3 regions of the Burkholderia sp. JKS000303 genome follow, and region 1 is predicted to be linked to each of the others. Evidence: predicted binding sites of a transcription regulator. Region 1 holds the regulator's gene; each other region holds the start of a gene.
What was found. The regulator LexA, encoded in region 1, represses DNA repair genes until DNA is damaged. The targets are predictions, from matches to a motif close to ACTGTATNNNNATACAGT.
Positions count from the first base shown of each region.

Region 2: the regulator LexA is predicted to act here: its motif matches at 2,497-2,514, upstream of BX604_RS02275 (PA0069 family radical SAM protein).
Region 3: the regulator LexA is predicted to act here: its motif matches at 5,888-5,905, upstream of imuA (translesion DNA synthesis-associated protein ImuA).

Region 1 covers NZ_PDBZ01000005.1:139,038-146,674, forward strand. The annotation lists gene BX604_RS36995 (sulfate/molybdate ABC transporter ATP-binding protein) at 1-1,031, opposite strand, end outside; gene cysW (sulfate ABC transporter permease subunit CysW) at 1,045-1,992, opposite strand; gene cysT (sulfate ABC transporter permease subunit CysT) at 1,992-2,882, opposite strand; gene BX604_RS37010 (sulfate ABC transporter substrate-binding protein) at 3,018-4,055, opposite strand; gene lexA (transcriptional repressor LexA) at 4,320-4,967, shown strand; gene BX604_RS37020 (hypothetical protein) at 4,994-5,332, shown strand; gene BX604_RS37025 (DUF2939 domain-containing protein) at 5,362-6,048, shown strand; gene BX604_RS37030 (universal stress protein) at 6,141-6,638, opposite strand; gene nodI (nodulation factor ABC transporter ATP-binding protein NodI) at 6,964-7,637, shown strand, end outside.
Region 2 covers NZ_PDBZ01000001.1:476,261-483,897, reverse strand. The annotation lists gene BX604_RS02290 (electron transfer flavoprotein subunit alpha/FixB family protein) at 1-290, shown strand, start outside; gene BX604_RS02285 (D-amino acid dehydrogenase) at 494-1,780, opposite strand; gene BX604_RS02280 (Lrp/AsnC ligand binding domain-containing protein) at 1,926-2,414, shown strand; gene BX604_RS02275 (PA0069 family radical SAM protein) at 2,530-3,708, shown strand; gene BX604_RS02270 (NINE protein) at 3,724-4,191, opposite strand; gene BX604_RS02265 (PQQ-dependent sugar dehydrogenase) at 4,301-5,449, opposite strand; gene rpsP (30S ribosomal protein S16) at 5,603-5,857, shown strand; gene rimM (ribosome maturation factor RimM) at 5,900-6,577, shown strand; gene trmD (tRNA (guanosine(37)-N1)-methyltransferase TrmD) at 6,578-7,372, shown strand; gene rplS (50S ribosomal protein L19) at 7,506-7,637, shown strand, end outside.
Region 3 covers NZ_PDBZ01000001.1:1,958,066-1,965,702, forward strand. The annotation lists gene BX604_RS09520 (methyl-accepting chemotaxis protein) at 1-996, shown strand, start outside; gene BX604_RS09525 (MetQ/NlpA family ABC transporter substrate-binding protein) at 1,274-2,089, shown strand; gene BX604_RS09530 (VF_A0006 family four-cysteine protein) at 2,196-2,504, opposite strand; gene BX604_RS09535 (ABC transporter substrate-binding protein) at 2,838-3,803, shown strand; gene BX604_RS09540 (ABC transporter permease) at 3,940-4,836, shown strand; gene BX604_RS09545 (ABC transporter ATP-binding protein) at 4,838-5,632, shown strand; gene imuA (translesion DNA synthesis-associated protein ImuA) at 5,919-6,626, shown strand; gene BX604_RS09555 (Y-family DNA polymerase) at 6,559-7,637, shown strand, end outside.

The sequences.
Region 1 (7,637 bases):
CGCGGTACCGCCGTCGCGCCGTCGCCGACCTGCAACGCGAGCGCACGCCACGCGTCGCGATCGAGTTCGGCTTCGAGCGCGCCGCCTGCGCGCGCTTCGAGTTCGACCCGCACCGAGCCGCCGAGCGGAATCACGCGGCGCACGTCCACTGCGATGCCGTCACGATGTCCGTCGCCGACCGGCCAGAGCTGCAGGTCGTGCGGCCGCACGTAGGCGTTCGCGGGGCCCGCGAAATCCGCGTCGACCGCGATCGGCGCCGCCGCACCTTCCGCGACGAAGCCGCGCCCGGCGACCGTGCCCGGCAGCCGGTTCGCCGCGCCGAGGAACTCGTAGACGAACGCGCTTTGCGGATGATCGTAGACGTCCTGCGGGCTGCCGACCTGCTCCACGTGACCGCGGTTCAGCACGACGATCCGGTCGGCCACTTCGAGCGCTTCCTCCTGGTCGTGCGTGACGAAGATCGTCGAAATGTGCAGGTCGTCGTGCAGGCGCCGCAGCCAGCCGCGCAGTTCCTTGCGCACCTTCGCGTCGAGCGCGCCGAACGGCTCGTCGAGCAGCAGCACCTTCGGCTCGACCGCGAGCGCGCGGGCCAGTGCGATCCGCTGGCGCTGGCCGCCCGACAGCTCGGACGGATAGCGCTGCGCAAGCCAGTCGAGTTGCACGAGCTTCAGCAGTTCGTGCACTTTCTCGCGGATCACGGCTTCCGACGGCCGCTCGCGACGCGGCTTCACGCGCAGCCCGAACGCGACGTTCTCGAATACCGTCATGTGGCGGAACAGCGCGTAGTGCTGGAACACGAAGCCGACCTGGCGCTCGCGCGCGCCGACCGACGCGACGTCGAGCCCTTGCAGCACGACCTGGCCGGCGTCCGCGTGCTCGAGGCCCGCGATCACGCGCAGCAGCGTGGTCTTGCCGCAACCGGACGGCCCGAGCAGTGCGACGAGCTCGCCCGGCGGGAAGTCGAGCGACACGTTGTCGAGGGCGGTGAAATCGCCGAAGCGCTTTTGAAGGTGACGGACAGTGATACCCATTCTGGTTGCCTCTTTACGATTTCGACGAAATGGCGGCGACGGGGCCGGCATGAGCGGGAACGTCATCGCGTGCGCCGGCCAGTTCGGCGGCGAGGTGACGTTCGGCGAGCAGCTTCAGCGCGAGCGTGACGAGTGCGAGCAGCGCCAGCACCGACGCCACCGCGAACGCCGCCGCGAAGTTGTATTCGTTGTACAGGATCTCGACGTGCAGCGGCATCGTGTCGGTCACGCCGCGGATGTGGCCGGACACGACCGACACCGCACCGAACTCGCCCATTGCGCGCGCGTTGCACAGGATCACGCCGTACAGCAGGCCCCACTTCACGTTCGGCAGCGTCACGCGGCGGAAGATCTGCCAGCCTGACGCGCCGAGCACGCGTGCGGCCTCTTCCTCGTCGGTGCCCTGCGCCTGCATCAGCGGAATCAGCTCGCGCGCGACGAACGGGAACGTGACGAAGATCGTCGCGAGCACGATGCCCGGCACCGCGAAGATGATCTGCACGTCGTGATCCTGCAGCCACGGGCCGAACCAGCCCTGCGCGCCGAACAGCAGCACGTACACGAGGCCCGAGATCACCGGCGACACCGAGAACGGCAGGTCGATCAGCGTGGTGAGCAGCGCCTTGCCGCGGAATTCGAATTTCGCGATCGCCCACGACGCGCACACGCCGAACACAAGGTTCAGCGGCACCGCGATCACGGCGACGGTCAGCGTCAGCTTGATCGCCGACCACGCATCCGGATCCGCGAGCGATTCGAAATAGAAGCCGACGCCCTTGCGCAATGCCTCGAAGAACACCGCGGCGAGCGGCACGACGAGGAAGAATGCGAGGAACGCCAGCGCGACGCCGATCAGCAGCCAGCGCACGACGCGCGACTCGCTGACGGGGTCGATCTGTTTCGCGGCGCGCGCACGCGAGGCGGACGGATTATTCAACACGACGGTGGACTCCCGGCTCATTACTGGCCTCCTGCTGCGGCAACGGTGACGGTCGTCGGCGCGGGGCCGCTCGCCCCCTTGCTCGTGCGTCGCTGCAGATACCACTGCAGCGTGTTGATCAACAGCAGCATCAGGAACGACACGACCAGCATCACGACCGCCAGCGCGGTGGCGCCCGCGTAGTCGTACTGCTCGAGCTTCGTGATGATGAGCAGCGACGTGATTTCGGATTTCATCGGCACGTTGCCGGCGATGAAGATCACCGATCCGTATTCGCCGAGCGCGCGCGCGAATGCGAGCGCGAAGCCGGTGAGCAGCGCGGGCAGCACGGCCGGCAGCACGACGCGACGGAACGTGAGCCAGCGCGATGCGCCGAGGCACGCGGCCGCCTCTTCCTGCTCGCGCTCGAAATCCTCGAGCACCGGCTGCACGGTGCGCACGACGAACGGCAGCCCGATGAAGGTCAGCGCGACCAGCACGCCGGCCGGCGTGAACGCGATCTTGATGCCCAACGGCGCGAGATACTGGCCGACCCAGCCGTTGGTCGCATAGACGGCCGCTAGCGAGATGCCGGCGACCGACGTCGGCAGCGCGAACGGCAGGTCGACGATCGCGTCGACGACGCGCTTGAACGGGAACGTGTAGCGCACCAGCACCCACGCGACGAGAAAGCCGAACACGGCGTTGATCAAGGCACCGCCCAGGGCGGAGGTGAACGTCAGCCGGTACGACGCGAGCACGCGCGGCGACGTGACGGCGGTGACGAACTGGTCCCACGACAGCGTCGCGGTCTTCAGGAACGTGGCGGCGAGCGGGATCAGCACCACGAGGCTCAAATAGGCCACCGTGATGCCGAGCGTCACGCCGAAACCGGGCAGCGCGCTCGGCTTGCGAAAGGTGTACGTCGTCATCGGATGCTCTTGCTGGGTCGATGCTGCTCACGGGCCCGACGCACATGCCGGCGCGGGGAGTCGCGCCGGCATGTGCGTCGGGGATGCGGCGCGCTGTCGTGGCGCGCCGCTGTCGTTATGGTTCGTTGCGTGGCGTTACTGCGGCTTGTAGATCGAATCGAACACGCCGCCATCCGCGAAATGCGTCTTCTGCGCATTCGTCCAGCCGCCGAAGGTATCGTCGACCGTGTACAGCTTCAGCTTCGGGAACTGCTTCGTCAGCTCCGCCGGCACGTTCTTCGAGCGCGGACGGTAGTAGTTGCGTGCCGCGATCTCCTGGCCCTGCGGGCTGTACAGGAAGTTCAGGTAGGCCTCGGCCAGCTTGCGCGTGCCCTTCTTGTCGACCACCTTGTCCACCACCGCGACGGGCGGCTCGGCCAGGATGCTCACCGACGGCACGACGATCTCGAACTTGTCGGTGCCGAATTCCTTGATCGACAGGAACGCCTCGTTCTCCCACGCGATCAGCACGTCGCCGATCCCGCGCTGCACGAAGCTCGTCGTCGCGCCGCGCGCGCCCGAATCGAGCACGCCGGCGTTCTTGTAGAGCTTCGTCACGAATTCCTTCGCGGTCTGCTCGTTGCCGCCCGGCTTGTGCACGGCATACGCCCATGCGGCGAGGTAGTTCCAGCGTGCGCCGCCCGACGTCTTCGGGTTCGGCGTGACGATCGAGATGCCCGGCTTGGTCAGGTCGTCCCAGTCCTTGATCCCCTTCGGGTTGCCCTTGCGCACCAGGAACACGATCGTCGACGTGTACGGCGACGCGTTGTCCGGCAGGCGCTTTTGCCAGTCCTTGTTGACGAGGCCCTTGTTCGCGAGCGCGTCGATGTCGTATGCGAGCGCCAGCGTGACGACGTCGGCCTGCAACCCGTCGAGCACCGAGCGCGCCTGCGCGCCCGAGCCGCCGTGCGACTGCTTGAAGTTGACCGTCTCGCCCGTCTTCGCCTTCCACTCCTTGCCGAACGCCTGGTTGAAGTCCTGATACAGCTCGCGCGTCGGGTCGTACGACACGTTCAGGAACGTCGTATCGGCCTGGGCATGCGTCGCGACACCCAGCGCCGCCGCCGCGCCCAGCGCGAGTGTTGCGATCAGGCGGCCTACTCCGCCCACCAGCCCCGTATTGCGCTTCGCCATTCTTGGTTCTCCAGTGTTGTCGGTATTGCGATGTCGGGCCAGTCTAGCGAACGGGTTACATGATTAAAAATAATCGTTCTTCATTTTTTAATACTCAAAAGTGCTAACGCATACTGGATGGACGGTTGCGGCAGACGAACCGGCGTCCGGACGTCGCGACATCGCGCCGGAATCGGCGTGATCGCGTCGAATCTCAAGTAACACTTGAAATTCGCGAAGTACTGTATAAAAATACAGCTCACTGTCTATCCATACAGTTAAGCCATGACCAAACTCACTGCCCGTCAGCAGCAAGTGTTCGACTTGATCCGCCGCGCGATCGAGCGCTCCGGATTCCCGCCCACGCGCGCCGAGATCGCGGCCGAACTGGGTTTCAGCTCGCCGAATGCAGCCGAGGAACACCTGCGTGCGCTGGCGCGCAAGGGCGTGATCGAGCTGGCCGCCGGCGCATCGCGCGGCATCCGCCTGCTCGGCCTCGACGACTCGCCGCACCAGTTCACGCTGCCGCATGCCGGCCTGATGCAACTGTCGCTGCCGCTCGTCGGCCGCGTCGCGGCCGGTAGCCCGATCCTCGCGCAGGAACATATCTCGCAGCATTACGCATGCGATCCCGCGCTGTTCACCAGCAAGCCGGACTACCTGCTGAAGGTGCGCGGCCTGTCGATGCGCGACGCCGGCATTCTCGATGGCGATTTGCTCGCGGTGCAGAAGCGCACCGAAGCGAAGGACGGCCAGATCATCGTTGCGCGCCTGGGCGACGACGTCACGGTCAAGCGCCTGATGCGCCGGCCCGGCGGCCTCGAGTTGATCGCGGAGAACCCGGATTACGAAAACATCTTCGTCAAGGCCGGCAGCGCGGAGTTTGCGCTGGAAGGCATCGCCGTCGGGCTGATCCGCTCGGGCGAACTCTGACAATCGGTCTCGCTGAGGAGAACATCATGGAACGCCTTGCCCGTCTGCTGCCTTTCCGTCAATTCGGTCGCCTGCGTCACCTGCGCGGCCGCACGCCCTGCGCGCCGCTGTCCGCCGCAGCGCCCGTGGTGAGCCAAGAAGTCGCAGTTGAACGGCAGGCGTCGCTGCTGCCGTCAGCGCTGCCCGCATTCGCGCGAGTGTCGCTGAACGCCGGCCTGAATCACGCCGAGCCGGCGCGCCGCGCACCCGTGCGCGTGTATCACGGCCGGTCGCGCCTGATCATGGTCGGCACGATCGACGCCGTGTGCCGGATGATCGATCGCTGCATCGCAGAGGAACGATCGGCCCAGCAAGGCGGTCTCTGATTGCGGAACCTGTCCGCACCGGAGTCATCGTGACTGAATCATCGGGCCGCACGTCGCGGCTCAAACCCCTGCTGATCGTTGCACTGGCCGTCGTCGTCATTGCGGCGATCGGCTACGCGTACGCATCGCCGTACGTCGCGCTCGGTCGTCTGAAATCGGCGATCGACGCACGCGATGCGCAGGCGGTCAGTGAATATGTCGATTTCCCGTCCCTGCGCATCAGCCTGAAGCAGCAGGTCACGGACGAATTGATGCGCCGGATCGACTCGGTCAAGAAGAACAATCCGTTCGCGGTGATCGGGGCATTGATCGGATCCGCATTGATCGGCCCGCTGGTCGATGCGTATGCGACGCCTGAGGGGGTGGCAGCGTTGATGAGCGGCATACCGCCGCGCGGCAATCCGGGCGAACGCCCGCCGGAATGGTCTGGCCCGCCGCCGGGTACGACTGCCGGCAATGAACCGGCCGCGCCGGCAAGCGCCCCCGCACCGGGCAGTAACGCCGCGCCCACGGTTGCGTCGGCACCGACACCGTCGTCCGCACCGGCCAGCGCGAGCGACGCAGGCCATCCGCAGCAAACGAGCGCCGGCTACCGGAATATCGATGAATTTGTCGTGACCTACCAGCGCAGCGGCGACGGCACGCGCTATGCGGCGATCTTCCACCGCTTCGGTCTGTTCTCGTGGAAGCTGTCCGCGATCGACCTGCACGGGTAATCGGTCGCAATCGCTACGCATGCCGCTGATACGGCACTGCGCGTGACCGACGTGAATCTCGGGTCGAGTCAGTCGGTCACGCCGTCACTGCGTCACTTGCCGTTCGTGGTCGCCGCTTCGCGCTCGCGCGCCATCTCGGCCTTTTGCTCTTCGGCCGACGAACACGCCACCAGAATGCTGCAGTTCACGCGATCGAGCAGTTGCGTGTTGCCCGACCCCATCCACCATCTCGACAACCCGCTGCGGCATCGATGGCCGACAACGACGAGATCCGCCTGCAATTCCGTTGCGAGATTCGCGATTTCGTCGATCGGATAACCGAACGCGAAATGGCCTTCGGCCTGAACGCCGCGCTCGCGCAGCCAGTTCACGCCTTCCTGCAGGATCTCGCGAGCCGTTTCCTCGAAACGACCGCATGCGACATCGGTCAACAGACCCGCGCTCTGGGCGATGCTCGAGCGCATGTCGACGACCGACAGCAAATGCGTTTCCGCCTTCAGGTCCAGCGCGAGATTAGCGCCACATCGCAATGCCTTGCGCCCTTCGCGCGTGCCGTCGTAGCACAGCAGAATCTTGTTGTAGCAAGCCATGAAGCCTCCCTATCGCGAATACGTACCGATGCTTTCATCATGGTGCGCCGCAATTCCAGACGCAAGGGATGGAAAACGCTGATTCGCCCCGCATGGCGGGTCGGCGATGATGCAGTGCACGATCCGTGCATGCAATCGCCGTGCCGCGCGCGGCATGCCCTGAAGAGACGCAGCCGATGCACTAGAATGGCCCGTTCGTGCCGCCGGCACGCGTTCGCTTCGGTCATGCCCGTGTGACACACATTCGCCCGATCCGTTCGCATGCCGGCACACGCACCGGCCGGCAGCGACACGCACCGCGCCCGCTTACAACGACAAATTGCCCATGTCCGTTGCACCGATCGATATCCGGAACGTCGAAAAACGCTATGGCGACAAGCTCGTCGTCAACGGTCTGTCCTTTCACGTCGAGGCGGGCGAATGCTACGGCCTGCTCGGGCCGAACGGCGCCGGCAAGACCACGACGCTGAAGATGCTGCTCGGCCTCGCCTATCCCGACGCAGGCTCCATTTCGCTGTGCGGCGAACCGGTTCCGTCGCGCGCGCGGCATGCGCGCCACCGCGTCGGCGTCGTCCCGCAGTTCGACAATCTCGACCCCGACTTCACGGTTCGCGAAAACCTGCTCGTGTTCAGCCGCTATTTCGGGATATCGGCGCAGGCCGCGCGCGCACTCGTACCGCCGCTGCTCGAATTCGCGAAGCTGGAAAACAAGGCCGATGCGAAGGTCGGCGAACTGTCGGGCGGGATGAAACGCCGCCTGACGCTCGCCCGCGCGCTGGTCAACGATCCCGACGTGCTGGTGCTCGACGAGCCGACCACCGGCCTCGATCCCCAGGCGCGGCACCTGATGTGGGAGCGGTTGCGCTCGCTGCTTGCGCGCGGCAAGACGATCCTGATCACCACGCACTTCATGGAGGAAGCCGAACGCCTGTGCGATCGGCTGTGCGTGATCGAGGAAGGCCGCAAGATCGCCGAAGGCGCGCCGCACGCGCTGATCGA
Region 2 (7,637 bases), on a different contig from region 1:
CGCTGGCGGACAAGCTGTCGGCAGCGCTTGGTGCGTCACGCGCGGCAGTCGACGCTGGCTACGTGCCGAACGACTATCAGGTTGGCCAGACCGGCAAGATCGTCGCACCGCAGCTGTACATCGCGGTGGGCATCTCGGGTGCGATTCAGCATCTGGCAGGCATGAAGGATTCGAAGGTGATCGTCGCGATCAACAAGGATCCGGAAGCACCGATTTTCAGCGTGGCCGACTACGGTCTCGTCGGTGATCTGTTCGCGCTCGTGCCGGAACTCGTGACCGAGCTCGGCTGAAGCGGCGTGCTGCTTCAACGGTAAGCAGCAAAATGAGGGGGCGCGATGAGCGCCCCTTTTTTTATGCTTCGAGCGGAAGAAGGGGAGGTTCCCGGTGCGAAGCACGCGATCGGGCTACCCGTTCGCCGAAACGAAAAAGGCGCCCCGTGGGGCGCCTTTCCTTTCGATGTCGGCCGGCCCGCATGGTCGCGGGCCGTCTGGACTTACGCGTATGCCGGACGCGTCTGGCCGGCCACGTCCTTCAGGTAGCGGTGTACCGACAGGTCGTCGGCCTGGATTGCCGGCTTCTTGCCCGAGATCAGGTCGGCCAGCAGCTGGCCCGAGCCGCATGACATCGTCCAGCCGAGCGTGCCATGGCCGGTGTTCAGGAACAGGTTCGAGACCGGCGTGCGGCCGACGATCGGCGTGCCGTCCGGCGTCATCGGGCGCAGGCCCGTCCAGAACGTCGCGTTCGACGTATCGCCGCCGCCCGGGAACAGGTCGTTCACGCACATTTCGAGCGTTTCGCGACGTGCTGCGCGCAGGTTCTTGTCGAAGCCGACGATTTCCGCCATGCCGCCGACGCGGATGCGCTGGTCGAAACGCGTGATCGCGATCTTGTAGGTTTCGTCGAGCACCGTCGACACGGGCGCAGCCGCTTCATTGATGATCGGTGCGGTGATCGAATAGCCCTTGAGCGGATAGACCGGGATCTTCATCAGGTTCGAGATGAAGCTGGTCGAGTACGAGCCGAGCGCGACGACGTACGCATCCGCGCGCACCGTCTCGCTGCCGCACTGCACGCCGGCAATCTTGCCGCCGGCAATCGCGAGCGCGTCGATCGGCGTGTTGTAGCGGAACTTCACGCCGAGCGATTCGGCGAGCGCCGCGAGGCGCGTCGTGAACAGCTGGCAGTCGCCCGTTTCGTCGCCCGGCAGGCGCAGGCCGCCCGTCAGCTTGTGCGACACGGCGGCGAGCGCCGGTTCGGCGTGCTTCAGTTCGGCCGGCGACAGCAGTTCGAACGGCACGTTCGCTTCCTGCAGCACTGCGATGTCCTTCGCCGCGCCGTCGAGTTGCTGCTGCGTGCGGAACAGCTGCAGCGTACCGCCCGTGCGACCTTCGTACTGGATGCCGGTGTCGGCGCGCAGCGCTTGCAGGCAATCGCGGCTGTATTCGGCGAGGCGGACCATGCGGCCCTTGTTGACCGCATAGCGCTCGGCTGTGCAGTTGCGCAGCATCTGCCACATCCACTGCAGCTGGAAGCGCGTGCCGTCGAGGCGGATCGCGAGCGGCGCATGCTTCTCGAACATCCACTTGACGGCCTTCAGCGGCACGCCGGGAGCGGCCCACGGTGCCGCATAGCCCGGCGAAATCTGGCCCGCGTTCGCGAAGCTCGTCTCGAGCGCCGGGCCGGCCTCCCGGTCGATCACCGTAACTTCATGACCGGCGCGGGCGAGGTAATACGCGCTTGCCACGCCCACCACACCGCTGCCCAGAATGACGACTCGCATAGCTGCTCCAGATGGAAGGGATCAGGTCGAGGCCGGGCGCACTTGCGTCTCCGTGTAACCTCTAGCTGATCTAGTGTTTTGCGCTATGGTATTGTCGAATGTGTAGGTTTTGTTATCGTATTTTTCAGGTTTTCAGAAGAAACAAATGAGAACGCAACGCCAGCCAGTACGCTCCCTCGACAAGCTCGACCGGCGCATCCTGAAACTGCTTCAGGACGACGGCCGGATGGCGATGAAGGACCTCGCGGAACAGGTCGGACTGACCGTGACGCCGTGCATCGAACGCGTGCGGCGCATGGAGCGGGACGGTGTCATCACCGGCTATCACGCGCGCGTCGACCCGTGCCAGCTCGGCGCGGCGCTGCTGGTATTCGTCGAGATTACGCTCGGCCACAAGGGCGGCAACATGTTCGAGCAGTTCCGTCGCGAAGTGATGAAGATCGACGAGGTGCTGGAGTGCCATCTCGTGTCGGGTGATTTCGACTACCTGATCAAGGCGCGGATCGGCGAGATGGCCGATTATCGCAAGCTGCTGGGCGACATCCTGCTGCAATTGCCCGGCGCGGTGCAGTCGAAGAGCTATGTCGTGATGGAGGAAATCAAGGAGACGCTGACGATTTCAGTCGGCGAATGATCACTGCGGCGGCCCGGCATCGGGCTGCCTGTCGTCCTTGCTGTCGGTCCCCTTATCTCGCCCTTGGCACGCAGCACCCAATACTGTATAAATATACAGTATTGGGTGCTGGCGAATGGGTGAGCGCATGGACGGTCTGTCCGACAACGAATTTCCGATAGCGCCGCCCGCGCCCCGCAAGGGGCGCGGTGCGGTCGACAACCTGCAGGGCCGTTACGAAACGGCGCAGCGCGAAGCCGTCGACGACGGCTGGATGCACGAATCGGACGATGCCGACCTGGCTGCGCCGTTGCGCACGCAGGTGTTCGAGGAGCACGCCAAGAGCATCCTGACGCACAACCAGTCGCCGGACATTCCGTTCAGCGTGTCGCTCAATCCGTATCGCGGCTGCGAGCACGGTTGCATCTATTGCTTTGCGCGGCCGACGCACAGTTATCTCGGCTTGTCGCCGGGGCTCGATTTCGAGAGCCGCATCTATGCGAAGGTCAATGCGGCCGAATTGCTCGAACGCGAGATTTCGCGCAAGCGCTACGTGCCCGAACCCATCGCGCTCGGCGTGAACACCGATGCATACCAGCCGGTCGAACGCGATCTGCGCATCACGCGCAGCGTGATCCAGGTGATGCACGATCACGGGCTGCCATTCGCCGCGATCACGAAGTCGTCGCTGATCGAGCGCGATCTCGACCTGCTCGCGCCGATGGCCGCGCGCGGACAGGTGATGGCGGCGGTCACGATCACCACGCTCGACGCCGATCTCGCGCGCACGCTGGAGCCGCGGGCGGCGACCCCGGCGCGCCGCTTGCGCACGATCCGCGCGCTGCGCGACGCGGGCGTGCCGGTGGGCGTGAGCATTGCGCCGATGATCCCGTTCGTCACCGAGCCCGACCTGGAGCGCGTGCTCGAAGCCTGCGCGGAGGCCGGCGCGACGCACGCGAGCTACATCATCCTGCGGCTGCCGTGGGAGGTCGCGCCGCTGTTCAAGAACTGGCTGTCCGCGCATTTCCCCGATCGCGCGGAGCGCGTCATGAACCGCGTGCGCGACATGCGCGGCGGGAAAGACTACGACTCGGATTTCTCGAAGCGGATGAAGGGGGAGGGGATCTGGGCCGACCTGTTGCGGCAGCGCTTCCGTCAGACCGTCAAGCGGCTCGGATTGAACGAACGCACGAACGGCATCCTGGATCTGTCGCAGTTCCGCGGCGCCCTGGCGGGCGTGGCGCCCGCGCAGCGCCTCGTTGCGGGCGCAACCGGTGCGAAGGCGCGTGTCGACGCGCAGTTGAGCCTGTTCTGAACCGCGCGTCGGCGCTTACTGCGAGATCTGCCTGGCGGCTTCGACTTGCGACTCGAAATACGTCTGGAACGACAGCGCGAGCGCAGTCATCAGCAGGAACGCGCCGATCAGCAGCGAGAAGATCACGATGAAGATTACCGTCCAGCCGGATCGGCTGTGCTTGCCGGTGTCGGCATTGAATTGCGCGTCCCATTTTTCGTCGGGGCGCAGCCCGTAGACGAGCGCGGCGATGAACGCGGCCAGCAGCGAGATCGCGCCGGGCACCGCGAGCCACCAGCCGAGGCTGGCGCTGCGCTGCGTGGCAGCGAGCAGCAGGAAGCCGGGGATGCCGACGATCGTCGCGAGCAGGTGCACCCAGCCGTACACGTCGCGAAAGCCATACAGGTAGAAGCGGTGCGCGCCGAGCGATCCGAACAGGAAGGCGAGGGCGGCGGTGAGCGTCTTGGAGCGGAAGCGGTGGGACGGTGCGGTGCTGCTGGACATGGGTGGCGGCGGATGATCGGTTGCATGGGCGGCCGACAGGCCGGCGCGGGCGCACGGCCCGGCACGCATTCTACGACGCCCGGTCGGACCCGGTCACCCCTCGCCTGCGTCAAGGTGACGCATAGGTGACGCGGTAGATGGCGCCCGCGTAGTCGTCGCTGACGAGCAGCGAGCCGTCCGGCAGCGGCAGCACGTCGGCCGGGCGGCCCCACACGGTGCCGTTCGCGCGCAACCAGCCCGTGATGAACGGCGTCTGGCGTGCGTGACTGCCGTCCGCCGACACGACGGCGCGCATCACGCGGTAGCCGACTTTCGTGCTGCGGTTCCACGAGCCGTGCTCGGCAATGAATACGTTATTGCGATACGACGCCGGAAACATCGGTCCCGTATAGAAGCGCATGCCCAGTGCTGCGACGTGCGCGCCGAGTTTCAGCACGGGCGGCACGTATCGGCGGCACACGTCGGGGCTACCGAATTCGGGGTCGGGCGTGTCGCCGCCGTGGCAGTACGGGAAGCCGAAGTCGAGGCCCGCGCGCGGTGCGCGGTTCAGCTTGTCATCGGGCACGTCGTCGCCCATCATGTCGCGCCCGTTGTCGGTGAACCATAGCTCGCCGGAATCGGGGTGCCATGCGAAGCCGACCGTATTGCGCACGCCGCGGGCAACTACCTCGCGCCCGCTGCCGTCGGCGTTCATCCGTGCGATGATCGCGTACCGGCTGCGATCGACGAGACACACGTTGCACGGTGCGCCGGTCGGCACATACAGCTTGCCGTCGGGGCCGAACGCGATGAATTTCCAGCCGTGATGATGTTCGGTCGGCAGCGCGTCCGTCACGACCACCGGCGCGGGCGGCTTCGAGAGCCGGTCGTCGATGTGGTCCAGGCGCAGGATGCGCGACACGGCCGATATATAGAGCGCACCGTTGCGATACGCGACACCGACGGGCATGTCGAGCCCCGACGCTATCACGTAATGGGCGCCGATCCGGCCCTCGTGCATCACGAACGCGTGCACACGGCCTTCCCGCGTGCCGACATACAGGATGCCGCGAGGCGACCACGCCATTTCTCGCGCGGTCGGCACGGCGTCGGTTAGCACGTCGACGTGAAAGCCGGGCGGCACGACAAGTTCGCCCACCGGCAGTGCGGCGCAAGCCGCAGCGGACGCGAGACAGATGACGAGGCCGGCCAGCAAGCCCGCGAGGCGGTGCTGCGGGTGCTGCGCGCGGTGCACCGACGTGGCGCGAAATAGCGGCATGGCTACGGGAGGCGTCGTGGACACGACGATTGTATGCCCGGTGGTTGCGGCGTCCGCGGAATTTTTGCGCGTAAGTGTTTGTTGTGGCTTCAGTTTCCGGCTATAATCGCACGTTTCAGTAGTTTCGAACCCGGTTTCCCCGAAGGATTTCATATGGTTATCATCCGTCTGGCTCGCGGCGGCTCGAAGAAGCGCCCGTTCTACAACATCGTTGCTACCGATTCGCGTAACCGTCGTGACGGCCGCTTCATCGAGCGCGTTGGCTTCTACAACCCGGTTGCTACGAAGGGCGAAGCGCTGCGTATCGCTCAGGATCGTCTGACGTACTGGCAAGGTGTTGGCGCGCAACTGTCGCCGACCGTCCAGCGTCTCGTGAAGGAAGCGCAAAAGGCGCAACCGGCTGCCTAACATGGCGCGGTGTGCCGGTCGTGCCGGCTGCAAGGAGCATTGATGTCCGGTCACGATTCCGGTAACACGAAGCGCGGGCGAGCGTCGTTTGGCGCATTCGTCCGCAAGCCGGCTGCACGCGACGCTGTCGCGGACGCCGGTACGGCTGCCGAGCAGGGCAGCCTCGAGGCGGTGCAAGCCTGGCCCGACGATGCTGTCGAGGTCGGGGCAGTGGTCGACGCCTATGGCCTGAAGGGTTGGGTCAAGGTGGCAACGCATGCCGACGCCGGTCGCGGTGGCGATGCGCTGCTCAATGCGCGCTGCTGGTGGCTGGAACGGGGTGGGGAGCGGTTGTCCGCTCGCATCCTGCAGTCGAAGACGCACGGCGACACGGTCGTCGCGCAAACCGCGGGTGTCAGCGACCGCGATGCCGCACTGGCTTTGCGCGGCTTTCGCGTGTTCGTGCGCCGGGAAGATTTCCCGGCATTGGCCGCGGACGAATTCTATTGGGTCGACCTGATCGGTCTCGAGGTCGTCAACGAGCAATCGGTGGCGCTTGGGACAGTGAGCGGGATGATCGACAACGGCGTGCATTCGATCATGCGCGTCGCGTATCCGGTGGTCGGCAAAGACGGTCAGCCGGACACCGCCGAACGGCTGATTCCGTTCGTCGGCGTATACGTCAAAACGGTGGATCAGGCGGCACGTCGCATCGTCGTCGATTGGGAAGCCGATTACTAAATGAACCCGGTTACGGAGAGCGCGGTGCAGTTCGATGTCGTCACGCTCTTTCCCGAAATGTTCCGCGCACTGACCGACTGGGGAATCACCAGCCGGGCCGTGAAGCAGGAGCGCTTCGGGTTGCGCACCTGGAACCCGCGTGATTTCACGACGGACAACTACCGCACGGTCGACGATCGTCCGTACGGCGGCGGTCCGGGCATGGTGATGCTGGCCAAGCCGCTCGAAGCTGCGATCGGCGCTGCGAAGGCAGCGCAGGCGGAGCAGGGTGTCGCGAGTACGCGTGTGGTCATGATGTCGCCGCAAGGCGCGCCTTTCACGCACGAACGTGCGATGCGCATGGCGCAGGAACCGGGCGTCATCGTGCTGTGCGGTCGCTACGAAGCGATCGACCAGCGTCTGCTCGACCGTTGTGTCGACGAGGAAATCAGCCTCGGCGATTTCGTTCTGTCCGGTGGCGAACTCCCGGCGATGGCGATGATGGATGCCGTCGTGCGCTTGCTGCCCGGCGTGCTGAACGATGCGCAGTCGGCGGTGCAGGACAGCTTCGCCGACGGGCTGCTCGATTGTCCGCATTACACGCGCCCCGAGGAATACGAGGGGATGCGCGTGCCGGACGTGCTGCTCGGCGGGCATCATGCCGAGATCGAGCGGTGGCGGCGGCAGGAAGCCTTGAAGAACACGTTGCAGAAGCGGCCGGACCTGATCGCCCGGGCGCGTCGCGACAAATTGCTGAGCCGTGCCGATGAGGCATGGCTTGCGAACCTCGCACGCGAAGCGAAGAACGCCTCTTGAGGCGGCGTCGCAGGCGGGAAATGGCGGTACCGTGCATGCGTGCGCGGTGCCTGATGTAAATCCATCCTCTATCGGGGCCAAGCCTGGAAGCAGGCGGGTGCAAACGCCGACAAGATGGCTTTAGGAGTCAGTGATGAATCTGATTGCAAAACTTGAGCAGGAAGAAATCGAGCGCGCGCTCGCCGGCAAGACGATCCCCGAATTCGCCCCGGGCGACACGGTGATCGTGAACGTGAACGTGGTTGAAGGTAACCGCAAGCGCGTT
Region 3 (7,637 bases), on a different contig from region 1:
AGCCTCGGCGGCGAGCCGGACGAAGCGGCCGCGCTGGCGACCCGTATCGCGCAGGGCGACCTGAGCCGGCCGGTGCCCGTGCGCGACGGCGACAGCACGAGCATGATGGCCGCGATGCGCGACATGCAGGCGCGCCTGCAGGCGACGATCGGCGGGATTCGCCAGTCGGCCGAGTCGATCGCATCCGCGAGTCGCGAGATCGCGTCCGGCAACGACGACCTGTCGCAGCGTACCGAGGAGCAGGCCGCGTCGCTGGAAGAAACGGCCGCGAGCATGGAGCAGCTGACCGCGACGGTGAAGCAGAACGCCGACAACGCGCGGCAGGCGAGCGGGCTCGCGAACAACGCATCGGAGATCGCGCGCGCGGGCAACGACGTCGTGAGCCGCGTGATCGGCACGATGGGCGAGATCGACGACAGCTCGCGCAAGATCGCCGACATCATCGGCGTGATCGAGGGCATTGCGTTCCAGACCAACATCCTCGCGCTGAATGCGGCGGTCGAGGCCGCGCGCGCCGGCGAGCAGGGGCGCGGGTTCGCGGTGGTCGCGGGCGAGGTGCGCTCGCTCGCGCAGCGTAGCGCGACGGCCGCGAAGGAGATCCGCGAGCTGATCGTCGACTCGGTCGAGCGCGTGCGCAACGGCTCGACGCTGGTCGGCCAGGCCGGCACGACGATGGGCGAGATCCTGCAGGCGGTCGCGCGCGTGACCGACATCATGGGCGAGATCGCGGCCGCGTCCGAAGAGCAGGCGAGCGGCATCACGCAGGTCGGGCGCGCGGTCACGCAGATGGACCAGGTCACGCAGCAGAACGCGGCACTCGTCGAGGAGGCCGCCGCGGCGGCCGCGTCGCTGCAGGAGCAGGCCGGGCGGCTGCGCGACGCGGTTGGCGCATTCCGGGTCGGCGGTGCCGGTGGTGGCAATGGTGGTGGCGCGTCGCATCGCGCCGGCGAACCGGCGTTCGGCGTGCGTCCCGCGGAAGAAACGGTCGCCGTGTAACGATCGCGGCACGCTGCGGTCGACGAGGGCGGGCGCGACGTCATGAAGCATCGCGCCCGGCCGGCAGTCTGGACGGGAAGGCTGTCCTTCCGTCTCATGAAACGCAACTAACGGCCGACTCGCGCCATCCCCGCCAGCACCGCCGCGGTGCATACCCATATGAGCGGGATGTATTTCACTTCCGGCGCGTCCTGTGACACCATTTGCCCCTTCCTGCGAGTCGGGGCATACCCGCATCGCGCCCCCATTTTTCAGTTAGCAAGAAAGCGAGAAACAGATGAAGCGTCGCAGTCTCCTGAAGGTATTTTCCGTGCTGGCCACCGGTGCCGCACTGACGCTGTCGGCTGGCGCGCACGCCGAAGACAAGGTGATCAAGGTCGGTACGGTTGCCGGTCCGGATTCGGAAGTGTGGCAAGTCGTGCAGAAGGTCGCGAAGGAGAAGGAAGGCCTGAACGTGAAGGTCATCGAGTTCAACGACTACGTGCAGCCGAATGCGGCGCTCGACGCGGGTGACCTCGACGCGAACAGCTTCCAGCACCAGCCCTACCTCGACAGCCAGGTGAAGCAGCGCGGCTACAAGATCGTGACCGCGGGCCTGACCTACATTTCGCCGATGGGCGTGTACTCGAAGAAGTTCAAGTCGCTGAAGGATCTGCCGCAAGGCGCGAAGCTCGCGGTGCCGAACGATCCGTCGAACGAGAACCGCGCACTGCTGCTGCTGCAGGCGCAAGGCGTGATCAAGCTGAAGACCGGCGCTGCCACGGGCGGCAACAACGCGACGGTGCTCGACATCGTCGACAACCCGAAGAAGCTGAAGATCTCCGAGCTCGACGCCGCGCAACTGCCGCGCGTGCTGTCGGACGTCGACGCCGCCGTGATCAACACGAACTACGCGATCGCCGCGAACCTGCAGCCGACCAAGGACGCGATCGCGCTCGAATCGCTGACGAGCCCGTACGCGAACGTGATCGCCGTGCGCGCGAAGGACAAGGATCAGCCGTGGGTGAAGAAGCTGGTCAAGGCGTACCAGTCGCGTGAAGTGAAGGAATTCATCAACAAGCAGTTCAAGGGCTCGATGGTCGCGTCGTTCTGAGCGCCGCACCGATCCGACCGTTGAAACGAAAGGGCCTGCATCGCGCAGGCCTTTTTTCATTGGCGCGGCTGCTTACGACTCGCGGCCGCGCGGCGGTTGCGCCGTCTCACATCTCGCCGCGCCGCGAGCAGATCGCCATGATCTGCTGGATCGCGTAGTTGTCGCGCACGCCCGGCAGCGACTGCACGACGCACTCGTGATAGCGCCGCTCGCGCGGCAGCAGCATCGCGTTGTTGCGGTACAGCGCGTCGCACGAGCGCTGGATCAACTGGGCCGCCGCGCCGTTGCGGCTCTCGCGCAGCGCGTTGAGCATGCAGTCGTCGTAGGGTGCATTGCCGTCGGTCAGCGCGAATGCCGCGCCCGGCTGCAGCAGCGCGACGGCCGCGAAGGCGGCGGCACGGATCCCCGGTTTCATCTGCCCTCCGCTGGAGTGGACTGGGTCGGTCGACAGGATAACGTAAAGCCGAGACGGCGGCTGACGCGTTGCGCCGACCCTGGCGCAAACTGCCGCCGGCCAAGCGTCTCGCGCGTTTCGACGCGGCATGCAACCGGTGTGCGCCGGCCGGTTGCGCGAAAGCGCGGAGTCAGGCGGTGGTCTGCGGAAATGGTATTCTCATGCGTTCGCCGCCGCGCGCCTTCCCGGGGCCCGCGCGAGGCCGGTGCCGCTGCATTGCGCGCGCCGGCACCTGCACGACGACGGCGGGAATCCATCATCCAGAACCGACACAAATACGGGGGAGACTCACCCATGAAGCGTTTCAAGACTTTCGCGATCCGTTCGATCACGGCCGGCGTGGCCGCACTCGCACTGGCCGGTGCTGCGCACGCGCAGACGGTCAAGGTGCTGTCGATCGTCGACCATCCGGCACTCGACGCGATCCGCGACGGCGTGCGCGCCGAACTGAAGGCGGAAGGCTACGGCGACGACAAGCTCAAGTGGGAATACCAGAGCGCGCAGGGCAACACGGGCACGGCCGCGCAGATCGCACGCAAGTTCGTCGGCGACCAGCCCGACGTGATCGTCGCGATCGCGACGCCGGCCGCACAGTCGGTCGTCGCGGCGACCAAGAGCGTGCCGGTCGTCTACTCGGGCGTGACCGATCCGGTTGCCGCGCAGCTCGTGAAGGGCTGGGGCCCGTCGGGCACCAACGTGACGGGCGTATCCGACAAGCTGCCGCTCGACCGCCAGGTCGCGCTGATCAAGCAGGTCGTGCCGAAGGCGAAGACGGTCGGGATGGTCTACAACCCGGGCGAGGCGAACTCGGTCGTGGTCGTGAAGGAACTCAAGGAGATCCTCGCGAAGCAGGGCATGACGCTGAAGGAAGCGGCCGCGCCGCGCACCGTCGACATCGGCCCGGCCGCGAAGAGCCTGATCGGCAAGGTCGACGTGATCTACACGAACACCGACAACAACGTCGTGTCCGCGTACGAAGCGCTCGTGAAGGTCGCGAACGAAGCGAAGATCCCGCTCGTCGCCGGCGACACCGACAGCGTGAAGCGCGGCGGCATCGCGGCGCTCGGCATCAACTACGGCGACCTCGGCCGCCAGACCGGCAAGATCGTCGCGCGCATCCTGAAGGGCGAGAAGCCGGGCGCGATCGCGTCGGAGACGAGCAACAACCTCGAACTGTTCGTGAACACGGGCGCGGCCGCGAAGCAGGGCGTGACGCTGTCGCCGGAGCTCGTGAAGGAAGCGAAGACGGTCATCAAGTAAGCGGCCCGACCGCCGCGCTTGCAGGCCCGATCCGGGCCTGGACAACCTCGCCGGACGGGCGGCTCCCACCCGGGGCCGCCCGTCCGCTTCGCCCGGCCGTACACGTCCGGCCGGGAAGCAACAGGATTTCCCCATCATGTCTCTGTTCTCGTTTCTGGGCGCCCTGGAGATCGGCCTGATCTTCAGTCTCGTCGCCCTCGGGGTGCTGATCTCGTTTCGCATCCTCAACTTCCCCGACCTGACCGTCGACGGCAGCTTTCCGCTCGGCGGCGCCGTCGCCGCGACGCTGATCTCCGCCGGCTACGACCCGTTCACGTCGACGGTGATCGCGATCGTCGCGGGCGCGCTGGCCGGTTTCGTCACCGGCTGGCTCAACGTGCGCCTGAAGATCATGGATCTGCTCGCCAGTATCCTGATGATGATCGCGCTCTACTCGGTGAACCTGCGGATCATGGGCCGGCCGAACGTGCCGCTCATCACCGAGCCGACGATCTTCACCGTGCTGCAACCCGACTGGATGCCCGACTACGTGCTGCGCCCGGCGCTGCTCGCGATCGTCGTGGTGGTCGCGAAGCTCGGCCTCGACTGGTTCTTCTCGTCGCAGCTCGGCCTCGCGATGCGCGCGACCGGCGCGAACCCGCGGATGGCGCGTGCGCAAGGCATCGCGACGGGCCGCGCGACGCTCGCCGGGATGGCGCTGTCGAACGCGCTCGTCGCGCTCGCCGGGGCGCTGTTCGCGCAGACGCAGGGCGGCGCCGACATCTCGATGGGGATCGGCACGATCGTGATCGGGCTGGCCGCCGTGATCATCGGCGAGACGCTGCTGCCGGCGCGCCGGCTCGTGCTGACGACGCTCGCCGTCGTGCTCGGCGCGATCGTCTACCGATTCTTCATCGCGCTCGCGCTGAACAGCGAATTCATCGGCCTGAAGGCGCAGGACCTGAACCTCGTGACGGCCGCGCTCGTCACGATCGCGCTGGTGTTGCCGGCGACGCGCAAGAAGCTGTTCGCGCGCAAGAACGGAGGGGCATGACATGCTGTCCGCACAAGACCTGAAACTCACGTTCAACCCCGGCACGCCGATCGAAACGCGCGCGCTGCGCGGACTGTCGCTTGAGATTCCCGACGGCCAGTTCGTCGCGGTGATCGGCTCGAACGGCGCCGGCAAGTCGACCTTCCTCAATGCGGTCAGCGGCGACCAGCGCGTCGATGCGGGGCGCATCGCGATCGACGGCACGGACGTCACGCGCCAGCCCGCGTGGGACCGCGCGCACCTCGTCGCGCGCGTGTTCCAGGACCCGATGGCCGGCACCTGCGAGGCGCTGACGATCGAGGAAAACATGGCGCTCGCGATGGCGCGCGGTGGGCGGCGCGGCTTTCGCGCGGCGCTCGACCGGCCGTCGCGCGAGCTGTTCCGCGACAAGCTGCGTCTGCTGAACCTCGGGCTGGAAAACCGGCTGACCGACCGGATCGGGCTGCTGTCGGGCGGGCAGCGGCAGGCGGTGAGCCTGTTGATGGCATCGCTGCGGCCGTCGCGGATCCTGCTGCTCGACGAGCACACGGCCGCGCTCGACCCGAAGACGGCCGCGTTCGTGCTGGAGCTGACCGCGCGCATCGTCGCCGAGAGCAAGCTGACGACGATGATGGTCACGCACAGCATGCGACAGGCGCTCGACTATGGCGACCGCACGGTGATGCTGCACCAGGGGCAGGTCGTGCTCGACGTGTCGGGCGACCAGCGCAAGGGGCTCGACGTGCCGGACCTGCTGCAGATGTTCGAAAAGGTGCGTCACGAGCAGCTCGACGACGACGCGCTGCTGCTCAGCTGACGCACGACAGGCGGATCGGCGCGGTGTGCGGTGCAGGCATCGTGCCGGTTCGCCTGCAGGCCCGGCGGCGCGATCCGGTTTCGCCGGCGTCGCGTCGGGGCCGGGTGGTTGCCGTGGGCGTTCGGCCGGTGCGAGTCGGCCACGCCCGGGCCGGTTCGCCGTAACATGACGAGCACGCCGGTTTTTCTTCCGCGTCTCATCTGACAAAAGGCTGGTTTCGTACCAGCACTGTGCGATGCGAGCGCATTGCCATATACTGTATATCCATACAGTTGTGGGTGGCGTCATGCTCGCATCCTCCATTTCTCCCGAATCCCTCCATCCGTCGCTGTGGCGTGGTTCGCAGCTCGCGCGCGGCAGTCAGCGCACGATCGACACGGGCTTTGCGCCGCTGTCGGCCGAGCTGCCGGGCGGCGGCTGGCCGGTCGGCGGGCTCGTCGAACTGCTGGCCGCGCAGCCGGGCAGCGGCGAGATGCGGCTGCTCGCGCCGGCACTCGCGCACACCGTCAGCGCGCGGCGTCCGCTCGCGCTCGTCGCGCCGCCGCAGTCGCCGCATGCGACCGCGCTCGCCAGTCTCGGCGTGCCGTCCGATGCGCTGCTGTGGCTGCGCGCCGGCAACCGCACCGATGCGTTGTGGGCCGCCGAGCAGGCGCTCAAGACGGGCTGCTGCGGCGCGCTGCTGCTCTGGCAGGACGCGCGCCCCGATGCATTGCGGCGCCTGCATCTCGCGGCCGCACGCACCGGCGACACGCTGTTCGTGATGCTGCGTCCGCTGTCGGCCGCACGCCAGCCGTCGCCGGCCATGCTGCGCGTCGCGCTGTATCCGGTGCCGGGCGGCGTGTCGCTCGACATCGTCAAGCGTCGCGGGCCCGCGCGCAGCGAACCGCTTACGCTCGATTTGCCGTCGCCCATCGTGGAGAGCCGCTATGCGCGTCTTGCTCGGCATCCATCTGCCGCGCCTGCCGCTCGACGTGTGCGCCCCGCCGCCGTCTGACGCAGCGGCCGGCGATGCCGGCTGCGCGGTGCTCGAACAGGGCGTCGTGCTGATTGCCGACGCACCGGCGCGCCGGCAGGGCGTGCGCGCGGGCATGAAGCGCGGCGGCGTGCTGACGCTCGCGCCCGACACGCGGCTCGTCGAACGCGATCCCGCGCGCGAGGCCGATGCGCTGCGCGCGGTCGCGCTCGCGTTGCTGCGCTTCTCGCCGTGCGTCGCGCTCGACGACGAAGCCACGCTGATCGTCGACGTCGGCCCGAGCCTGCGCCTGTTCGGCGGCCTGCCGTCGCTGTGCCGCCAGGTGCGCGCGACGCTCGCGGCGCTCGGCTATGCGGCGCGCCTGTCCGCCGCGCCGACCGGGCGCGGCGCGTGGCTGCTCGCGCGCGTGTCGGCGCGCGCCCGCATCCGGCGTCGCGTGGCCGCGCCGGCCTCGCTCGTTCGTGTGCTCGATCGCTTGCCGTGCGTGCTGTTGCCCGAGGCGCGCCCGTATGCGGGCTGGTTCGACGGCCTCGGCTGCCGCACGCTCGCCGATCTGCGCGGCTTGCCGCGCGCGGGGCTGCAGCGCCGCTGCGGTCCGGCGTTGCTTGCCGCACTCGATCGTGCGTACGGCGACGCGGTCGAGCCGCTTGCGTGGATGGCGGTGCCGCCCGTGTTCGACGTGCGGTTCGAATTGCCGGAGCGCGTCGAATACGCGGAGGCCGTGCTGTTCGTCGCACGGCGGCTCGTCGTGCAGTTGTGCGGGTGGCTGGCCGCGCGACAGTTGTCGCTGGCCGCGATGACGTTCGATCTCGAGCACGAGCGCGGCCGTCAGGCCGTGCCGCCGACGCCGCTCGAGCTCGCGTTCGCGGCCCCCGTGCGTGACGAGGCGCATTTCGTGCGGCTGCTCGGCGAGCGGCTCGCGCGCGTCGAGTTGCCGGCCGCGGTGATCGCCGTGCGTCTGAAGGCCACGCGCGTCGAATCGGTCGCGCCGCCGGCCGACGATCTGTTCCCCGAACCGGGCGGCACGCGCGA